Linked DNA regions of Hymenobacter tibetensis. The protein of the gene in region 2 interacts with the protein of the main gene of each other region in a pairwise test. Links are inferred from orthologs where the notes say so. Each region holds a gene or a part of one and is shown on either strand. Other genes may lie near its edges.

The links. The genes of interacting proteins can lie anywhere in the genome.
Region 1: the proteins of MTX78_RS16900 (region 2) and MTX78_RS03130 interact in binary tests that used the Escherichia coli proteins (3 or more experiments, as listed by UniProt). The link is inferred for Hymenobacter tibetensis from one-to-one orthologs.

The regions. Positions count from the first base shown.
Region 1 is NZ_CP094669.1:767,574-772,065, reverse strand. The notes cover bases 1,051-3,938. They hold MTX78_RS03130 (nucleoside-diphosphate kinase), read right to left. Parts: upstream 2,761-3,938; coding sequence 2,341-2,760; downstream 1,051-2,340. Other genes in these bases: MTX78_RS03125 (DHH family phosphoesterase), read left to right, coding at 3,248-3,938; MTX78_RS03135 (AAA family ATPase), read left to right, coding at 1,051-2,144. Outside these bases: MTX78_RS03140 (nucleoside permease), read left to right, coding at 1-903; more of MTX78_RS03135, read left to right, coding at 1,041-1,050; more of MTX78_RS03125, read left to right, coding at 3,939-4,291; MTX78_RS03120 (FKBP-type peptidyl-prolyl cis-trans isomerase), read left to right, coding at 4,329-4,492. UniProt on the Escherichia coli protein: Major role in the synthesis of nucleoside triphosphates other than ATP. The ATP gamma phosphate is transferred to the NDP beta phosphate via a ping-pong mechanism, using a phosphorylated active-site intermediate.
Region 2 is NZ_CP094669.1:4,210,604-4,215,606, forward strand. What follows is about bases 2,066-4,935. They hold MTX78_RS16900 (uracil-DNA glycosylase), read right to left. Parts: upstream 3,899-4,935; coding sequence 3,233-3,898; downstream 2,066-3,232. Other genes in these bases: lepB (signal peptidase I), read left to right, coding at 2,066-3,012; apaG (Co2+/Mg2+ efflux protein ApaG), read left to right, coding at 4,010-4,396; MTX78_RS16910 (O-methyltransferase), read left to right, coding at 4,501-4,935. Also shown: MTX78_RS16880 (ParB/RepB/Spo0J family partition protein), read left to right, coding at 1-209; MTX78_RS16885 (DUF5683 domain-containing protein), read left to right, coding at 224-877; dapB (4-hydroxy-tetrahydrodipicolinate reductase), read left to right, coding at 980-1,699; more of lepB, read left to right, coding at 1,834-2,065; more of MTX78_RS16910, read left to right, coding at 4,936-5,003. UniProt on the Escherichia coli protein: Excises uracil residues from the DNA which can arise as a result of misincorporation of dUMP residues by DNA polymerase or due to deamination of cytosine.

The DNA.
Region 1 (4,492 bases), 3.4 Mb from region 2 along the record:
GTCGTGCGGGACTATCCGCCCATTCGGGTGTGGGGCACAGTGGGCTTCATTGTGGCTATGTGGACGGTTAGTTTGCTGGGCTTCGAGAAATCAGCCAATCAGTTCTACGTAGCTTCCGCGGCGGCTATCCTGCTGGGCTTCTACTCGTTCACGCTGCCCAAGTGCCCACCCACTGCCAAAGACACGCCAAGCCGCTCGCTTATTGATGTGCTGGGGCTGAAGTCATTTGCATTGCTGCGCGACACCAAGATGCTTACCTTCTTTCTGTTTGCCATGCTGCTGGGCGCGGCCTTACAGCTCACCAACGCCTACGGCGACACCTTCCTGCACGACTTCGACAAGATACCCGCCTACCAGGATACTGTGGCCGTGAAGTACCCTGCCATCATTATGTCCATCTCGCAGATTTCCGAGACGCTCTTTATCCTGGCCATTCCGTTCTTTCTGCGCCGCTTCGGTATCAAGCAGGTGATGTTCTTCAGCATGATTGCCTGGGTGCTGCGCTTCGGGTTGTTCGCCTACGGTAACCCCGGCGACGGCCTGTGGATGATTATCCTCTCCTGCATCGTGTACGGCATGGCCTTCGATTTCTTTAACATCTCCGGCTCGTTGTTCGTCGAAAGCCAGACGGCCCCTTCCATCCGGGCCAGTGCCCAAGGCTTGTTTATGATGATGACCAATGGCTTTGGGGCCGTGCTCGGCAGTTCGTTGAGCGGCATCATCATTCAGGAGTATTTTACCAACGCCGACAACACCAAGGACTGGCACAGCATCTGGATAACCTTTGCCTTGTATGCGCTGGTAATTGCGGTTCTGTTTATTATCCTCTTCAAACACGAACACAATCCGCAGGAAGTAACCAGCGCCCATGCGGAGCAGCACCCCCAACTAGCGGCCGAATAGCCTCTAAACACCGCCTTGGTGCAGCCGACTGCATGATACTGCGAATTGTAAGGAGCATCTCTGATGCTGCTTACAATTCGCAGTATTCGTGTAGGAGGGTTGGGATGGTTCCAGGTTTTAATGGAAATTACGGCCATATGGAACCAACTCCGCCCCCAGTAGGCACTCTCAACCTTTCCACTGCTTTCACCCAGCACGGATTTCAGCCAGTGAATTGGTTTTACGCGTCGTTTGGAGAATTACCCCGCCGCGAAATCTATCAGCTAGCTTCTGCTGAAGCGCGCCAAACGGTGGTAGATACACTAGCCGCAAGCCACGACGTAGAGGCGGCTACTGTCGTTCATTCTGTGTACTTGGAGCAAGCAGGAAAAGCGCCTGAATGGCACTATCATGCCTTGTCACCAGGGCCGCACCTACTGCTCTGGTTCTACGACCGGGGTGTATACGGCGACCAAGGCGCACAGCTATTCTACTCGCCTCACACCGATGCAGCCTTATTAACGCAGGTCCGGGCCGCTCTTACCGCCCAACTTGATACCGGCCAATTAGAGCGCCAGCGCATTCAGGTGCTGCGGCTGGTTAACAACGATTTAGAGTTTTCGCCGCTGCCGCTCAAGATTCCGGCGCTTGACCTGGCCACGCACTATAACGACGACTTACTGCCCGTGCACGAGGCTATTGTAAGCCGCCTGCAAAAGCCCGACGACAAGGGCCTGGTTATTCTGCACGGCCCGCCTGGCACCGGCAAAACCAGCTATATCCGCCACCTGTGCGGCCTCACCGACAAGCCCAAACTGTTCATTCCGCCCAACCTGGCCGTTCGTATCGCCGACCCGGAGTTCATCAATCTGCTCCACGACAACACCAATTCCATTCTCATCATCGAGGATGCGGAAGAGTTGCTTTCCAAGCGTGATGGACACGGCGGCAATGCTGTCAGCAACCTGCTTAACCTCTCCGACGGCTTGCTCTCGGATGGGTTCCACATCCAGATTATCTGCACCTTCAACGCCGATTTGGCCCGCATCGATAAGGCGCTGCTGCGGAAAGGCCGCCTGATTGCATCCTATAACTTCGAGCCGTTAGCGCAGCCTAAGGCGCAAGCCTTGGCCACCGCGCTGGGCCAGGCAGCTCCGGTGAATGAGCCAACCAGCCTAGCTGATATTTACAACCGCGAAGAACCAACCTTTAGCAGCGAACCCAAAGGAACTGGGCGCATTGGGTTTGGGCAGCCCCGCTGAGTTTCCTCAAGCTCCTCAGTATATAAATAGTCTATAAAAAGTCCGTTTCCAGTACATGCAAAACCCCGCTTGCACGTTGCAAAGCGGGGTTTTTGTTATTTCAGCAGAAAAAAGGCTAGCGCACATATAGCACGCTAGCCTTCGCAACATAGCCTATATTTTCAGTAAGCCCAAAAGCTCAACTGCGTTTTTACACTTAGAATTGCTCGTCGGGGCCAAAGAAGAAGCTGCCTTCGATTTGAGCGTTTTCGTCGGAGTCGGAGCCGTGTACAGCGTTGGCTTCGATGCTCTTGGCGTATTTCTTCCGGATGGTGCCTTCAGCGGCCTGCTCAGGGTTGGTAGCCCCAATGAGCGTGCGGAAATCAGCAACGGCGTTGTCCTTTTCCAGGATAGCTGCTACGATAGGGCCCGACGACATGTATTTCACCAGGTCGCCGTAGAAGGGCCGCTCTTTGTGCACTTCGTAGAACTGGCCAGCGCGCTCAGCAGTCAGCAGCACTTTTTTCAAGGCAACAATACGGAAACCACCCGCTTCGATCATGCTCAGAATTCCACCGATGTGGTTTTCCTGCGTGGCGTCGGGCTTAATCATGGTGAACGTGCGGTTCGTGGCCATTGTATCTATGGGTTGGGTGTAAAGAATTCCGGTGAGGAAGTGCAAGGAGTTTGCGGGCGCAAAAGTAGACGGTTTGCGTGGGAAGTTGGTAGCTCCGCCAGAAGTTGCCAGCAAAACATGCCTCCAACGCCACCATAAAATTTTGGCGGCTTTACGCTGTCTTTATGTAGGCGCACTTGTTTGGGCTGCCTTCCCCTGAACGGCCGCCTGCCTTGAACCACTTCCCGATTCACCACAGGGGCTTCAAGGCAGGCGGGCACTTTCCCCACCAAATCTGCCTTTATTTGCTGGCCGAACCTGGATCAAACAAAATCCCAGGAAAGTACTTTCTTAAAACGACGGCGGAAGTATGATCGTCCTTTTCAGGCAATTAGCTCTGCTATCGCACCAAACCCAAAGCTGTTTTGTTGGAACCCGGAATATTTCCGACTTTTGCCGCCTTGCTCCCGGCATAAATCCCCGAATTTCAGCCACCTATCAGTAGGCAATGTCCACAATCTCTGAGCTGCAGGAGCTGCTCTCGCAACCCCGGCAGATATTTATCACCACCCACCACAAGCCCGACGCCGATGCCCTAGGCTCGTCGTTGGGCCTGGCGGGCTACCTTCGCAAGAAGGGCCACACCGTAACCGTCGTTACCCCTTCCGACTACCCAAATTTCTTGGCTTGGATGCCTGGCAACGACGAGGTAGTGGTGTATGAGCCGCGCCGCAACGACGCACAGGTACGCGAAATCATTGGAACGGCCGAGGTGCTGTTCTGCCTAGATTTCTCGTGTTTGGGCCGCATCAACGAGATGGGCGAGTACATTCGGCAGGCCCCGGGTACCAAGGTCCTCATCGACCATCATCAGGAGCCCGAGCAGTTTGCTGACCTCGACTTTTCGAATTCGAAAGCGGCTGCCACGGCCGAGTTGGTGTTTGAAGTGATCCGCGACCTAGGCGACCAGGACCTGATTGATGCCGGTATTGGCGAGTGCCTGTACGCCGGTATTATGACCGATACGGGCTCGTTCCGGCACCCGAGTACCTCCCGCAATGTCCACCTGATTATTGCCGAGCTCCTCAACGCCAACATCAACCTCTCCGATGTGCACCGCCGCATCTACGACTCGCACTCCGAAATGCGGCTGCGTTTTCTGGGCTTTGTGCTTAAAGACAAGCTGCGCGTGCTGCGCGAGTACAACACGGCCTACATTGCCATCACGCAGGAAGAGCTAAAGCAGTACGAGTCGAAAACCGGTGACACCGAAGGGCTCGTAAATTTCGCACTCAGCATCGAAGGCATTGTTTTCGCGGCCGTACTCATCGACCGGGGTCAAGCCATTAAGATTTCTTTCCGCTCGGTGGGCGACTTCTCGGTAAGTGGTTTCTCTCGTGACCATTTCCAGGGTGGCGGCCACCACAACGCGGCGGGCGGTATTAGTTACGACTCGCTCGACAATACCGTGCAACGTTTCCTTGATTTATTGCCTCAGTACCAGAGCCAACTGGTGACGGCCCCTCTGGCAGTTGCGCCGCCTACGGCGTAACTTGCCTGAAATTTCTTTTCACCCCCTTTCCCGCTTCATGCATTTGCATCGCAACATTCTGAGCCTGGCCTTAGCCGCCGGCATCCTGAGCTTGGCCTCCTGCAATAAAGGCGCCGATTTCGCGAAGACCAAGTCCGGCATTGAGTACAAAGTATTCAAGAGCGAAGGCGCCAAATATTCTCCCCGCGAGGTGGGTGCCGA
Region 2 (5,003 bases):
AAAAGAGCAGCACCGCCGCCAAGCCTGCGCAAGATGTAGCCGGACAAGTACCCGTGGCTGAGTTGCGCCGCACTGAGCGCCATCTAACCGAGCGTTTCGGGAGCCGTGTCATGGTGAAGCCAGGTCCGCAGGGACGCGGCGAAATCAAAATTGCGTTCGATTCCGTGGAAGACATGCAGCGTATTCTGCACATTCTGCAACCAGCCTGATTTGCTTTTCTAGCATGAATCCTCGCTCCAGCTTTCTAAACGCGGCAGCCGCTGTGTTGCTAACAGTACCGCTGGCGCACCAAGCCACTGCTCAGGTTAGCCCACCTACCCAAACAACTACTGTTACGGCAGGCCCTGACTCAGTGCAGGTAAGCACCCCCGTGGTACCCGACTCAGTGCGGCGCACGGCTCGGCTGTTTGGCTTGAAAATGACCAAACCCAGCAAAGCTGGACTGCTGTCGGCATTATTACCTAGCGCTGGCCAGATCTACAACCGTAGGTGGTGGAAATTGCCACTTGTGTACGGCGCTGTGGGCGGAACACTATATGGAGAGTTGTTCTACTTGAGGTATTACCGAGCCTATGTCAAGGCCGATGATATTCGCAGTGATGGTGATCCGCTCACGGTGGATGAAGGAGAACTCACGAAAGACCGTCGGGATTCTGAAATTGCGAGAGGCATCGAATTTTACCGCCGTCAGCGGGATGTGTTTATAGCATACGTTGGAGTGGCCTATGCCATCCAAATTCTCGACGCCGTAGTAGATGCTCACCTGCGCGACTTTGATATCAGCGACGACTTGAGTTTGCAACTGGACCCCACTGTTATGCGGATGCCTACAGTTGCGGCCGCGCCGGGCATCGGTATCACGCTTACCTTTAAATGATTTCAGGTAGTTGATTGCTGATTGTACTCCCTGGCCTTACGCCAGCCGGATGCCAGTAATAGCTAACAGAAATCAACAACTTAAAAACCAGAAAACTAAGAGATGAAGCTTCTGCTGATTGGCTACGGTAAAATGGGCCGCGCTATTGAGGCTCGTGCCATAGCCCGAGGCCACCAGATTGCCGGTATCATTGATCCAACGCACCCCGAAGCCAGCATTGCGGACTTCGATACGTCAACTGCTGATGCAGCCATTGAGTTTACGCATCCTGATGCAGCCTTCGCCAATGTGCAAGCCTGCTTGCGCCAGGGGCTACCCGTAGTATGCGGCTCTACAGGCTGGCTGCACCATTTTCAGGAAGCGGTGAAGCTATGCCAAGAGAACGATGGCTCGTTGTTCTACGCTTCCAACTACAGCGTAGGCGTCAACCTGTTCTTTCACTTCAACGAGTACATAGCCACCAAAATGCACCAATTTGGGGGCTATGATGTGCAGGTTCGTGAAATTCATCATACCCAGAAAGTAGACCAGCCTAGCGGTACCGCTCTTACGGCCGCCGAAGCCATTCTGCGGCATTTTCCCACCAAAACTATCTGGCGCAACGAGCCGGCCCAGGCTGCCAATGAGCTATCAGTATTAAGTGAGCGCAGCGGTGCAGTAGTAGGCACGCATATCGTCACGTATACCTCGGAGGCCGATACGCTGGAACTGAAACACGAGGCTCACTCGCGCGACGGATTTGTGGATGGCGCCCTGTTGGCAGCCGAGTGGCTGCCGGGCCACCAGGGGGTGTTTGGCATGAAGGACTTGCTTAAACTGTAGAAAAGGCAACCAAAGCGTTGGATTCTCGCTTAGGGATATAGAAGACGCCTGTTAGCTTTCTCAAGATCTTATCTTTACTGTTTCAGCACCAAGCATATAGCTCGTGCTACATTTTTTGATTTCGCCCTCCTGCTATGGCCGTACAACAGTCCTGGGAAGAACGCATGAAAGCGGCTTCCACGCCTAAACCTATCGAAAGAAAGAAAAGCTTCTTCCGAGAATGGGGCGACGCTATCCTGTTTGCAGTGGTGGCCGCCACCCTTATTCGTTGGGCTACTTTCGAGGCATATACCATTCCAACCCCCTCGATGGAGGACTCGTTGCTGGTAGGCGACTATTTGTTTGTCAGCAAGCTTCACTACGGGCCGCGTACGCCCCAAACGCCGCTGCAAATTCCGCTTACGCACCAAACGCTCTGGGGCACGGGGCTTAAGAGCTACTCCGACGCCATTCAGCTACCAAGCTACCGTTTGCCGGGCTTCTCGGAGGTTAAGAGCGGTGATGTGGTGGTATTCAACGTGCCTTTCGAGAGCCAGCACCCTGCCGACTTGCGCACCAACTATATCAAGCGCTGTGTGGCTGTAGCGGGCGACGTGCTGGAAATCAAGGATACGCAGGTGTTCGTGAATGGCAAGCCTATGTCGAATCCGCCACAAAGCCAGAACCGCTATTTTCTGCAGGTACCGCAGCCCAACGACGACCTTTACAAGGCGTTCCAAGATCAGCACGTTACCAACTTCAATCGGCCCGATGGCAAACCTGAGCCGCTCTACGGTATGCAGGAGCCTACGTTCATGATTGACGCGACGCCTGCCACTGCCGACTACTTCCGGAAGCAGCCTTACGTGAAAGCAGTGGTGCAAGACAAAGCCACACCCGGCCAAGCCGAGCCCGACGTTTTTCCAAACAACCCGGACTATCCGCAAAGCACGCCACTGCCCATCAACAACTGGAACAAAGACAACTTCGGTCCGCTCCAGCTACCCAAAAAAGGCCAGACGGTACAGCTGACTCCCCAAAACACGCCTATCTATCAGAAGATCATTATGCGCTACGAGCAGAATGAAGGCGTGACCATATTGGACGGCGTACTAACTCAAAACGGCCAGCCGCTGAAAAGCTACACGTTCAAGCAGAACTATTACTTTATGATGGGCGACAATCGGCACGATTCGCTCGATTCCCGCTATTGGGGTTTCGTTCCAGAAGACCACATTGTGGGGAAGGCCGTGTTGATCTGGATGTCAGTGGACCCTTACGCTGATTTCTTCCACAAAATTCGTTGGAGCCGTTTGTTCAATACAATTCATTAGCACTTGGCTTGTAGAATATACTGAGCATCTGCATTCTAATGCCCATAACACAAAAAAGGCTTGCCGCTTGGCAAGCCTTTTTTGTGTTAGAAAGCACTTTCCGCTTTAAGCTGTGCGGAAAAAGATGTTTGTGCATGTAGACCGACACGCTTGAAGTAGCGCGCACTTATCGAAGCATAACGGCCTTTTCAGTTGCTGCACACACAACCTACCTGTGGCTTCACCAGATGATAGGGCTCAACTTGTGTTCCTGCAAGTACGTGTTGGTTTTGCTGAAGGGACGCGAACCGAAAAAGCCTCGGTCAGCGGCGTAGGGCGAGGGGTGAGCAGCTTTCAGGATGAGGTGCTTCCGCTCGTCAATCAGCTCAGCTTTTTTCTGCGCATACGCTCCCCACAAGATGAACACGACGTGCTGCTTCTGTTCGGAAATCGTTTTGATGACTTCATCCGTGAACTGCTCCCACCCTTTTTTCTGGTGACTACCCGGTTCAGCAGCACGTACCGTGAGAGTGGCATTCAGCAGCAGCACGCCCTGTTGCGCCCATCGGTCTAGGTTGCCGTTGGGCGCGGGTGGCGTACCAGGCAAATCATCCTGCAGTTCTTTGAAGATGTTCTGCAAGGAAGGTGGGGTTCGTAAGCCCTCCGCCACCGAAAAACTCAGGCCGTGGGCCTGGCCTTTGCCATGGTACGGGTCTTGCCCCAGAATCACGACTTTGACGGCCTCGAAAGGACAGGCATCAAACGCATGAAAAATCTGCGGGCCCGGTGGGTACACCGTAGCCGTAGCGTATTCTCCACGTACAAAAGCAATAAGGTGCTGGAAGTACGGTTTTTCAAATTCAGGCTGTAATACCTTGCGCCAGCTTTCTTCTATCTTTACATTCATGCGTTGGAAAATAAATTATTGCGGATTGGGCGGACCACAGTAGGCCCCGGCTGCGTACATAAACCAATTTCCGGCCCCGGCTGTTAGTCTAATCCACACCGCACAGTAATCATGAATACGACCACCACGCAGGGCGTTACCGTGAGCGTCACGACGAACTATTTGCCCGACTATTCGAGCCCCGGCCAAGAACACTACGTATTTGCGTACAAGATTGATATTCGTAATAACGGCGAATACACTGTAAAGCTTCTGCGCCGCCACTGGTACATCTACGATGCCAACGGCGTTGTACGTGAAGTGGAAGGCGAAGGTGTAGTAGGCCAACAACCCGTGCTAGAGCCCGGTGAGGCACACCAGTACGTGTCGGGGTGTAATCTGAAATCAGGGCTGGGCAAAATGCGCGGCACCTACGAAATGGAACGCTTAGCTGATGGCAGCGTCTTTACGGTTGAGATACCGGAATTCACGCTGGTAGTGCCCTACCGGCTCAACTAAGCGGCAGAATAGCTAACTTGTTGAATTAGTAAGGGGCTGGTCGTTCAACAATACGTTAGAACGGCCGGCCCTTTGACAGTTCAACCAGTTAGCTAGTCCATCACTTGCTTTTTCAGGCTCTCAGTTACTTCCGGTTTCTTTTTCGTTCGGGGAATGCGCACGGGCTGCATTCCCCCTTTGTTTTTAATCTATACAACTACGTCATCCACCACGATGGGCAGTTTGCTGCTTTCGAGTTGATTGAGGCACGGCGGCGGAAGCTTCTTAGCACCCAGCAGTCCATTGAGGTGCGTGACTTTGGTGCTGGCTCCCACACCGGTGCCGGTCGGCAGCGCCGTATCGGTGACATAGCCCGCGCGGCAGCCAAGCCAGCGGCAGTGGCGCAACTACTTTTCCGCTTAGTCAATTACTTTCAGCCGCGCACCATTTTGGAGTTGGGCACTTCTCTCGGCCTTACCACCGCTTACCTTGCTGCCGCTGACTCACGCAGTCAAGTAGTTACGTTTGAAGGCTGCCCAAATACGGCGGCTATAGCGCACCAAACGTTCACCGAGCTCCACCTCGCCAATATAGAGCTAGTTGAAGGCAATTTAGACGATACGTTAGC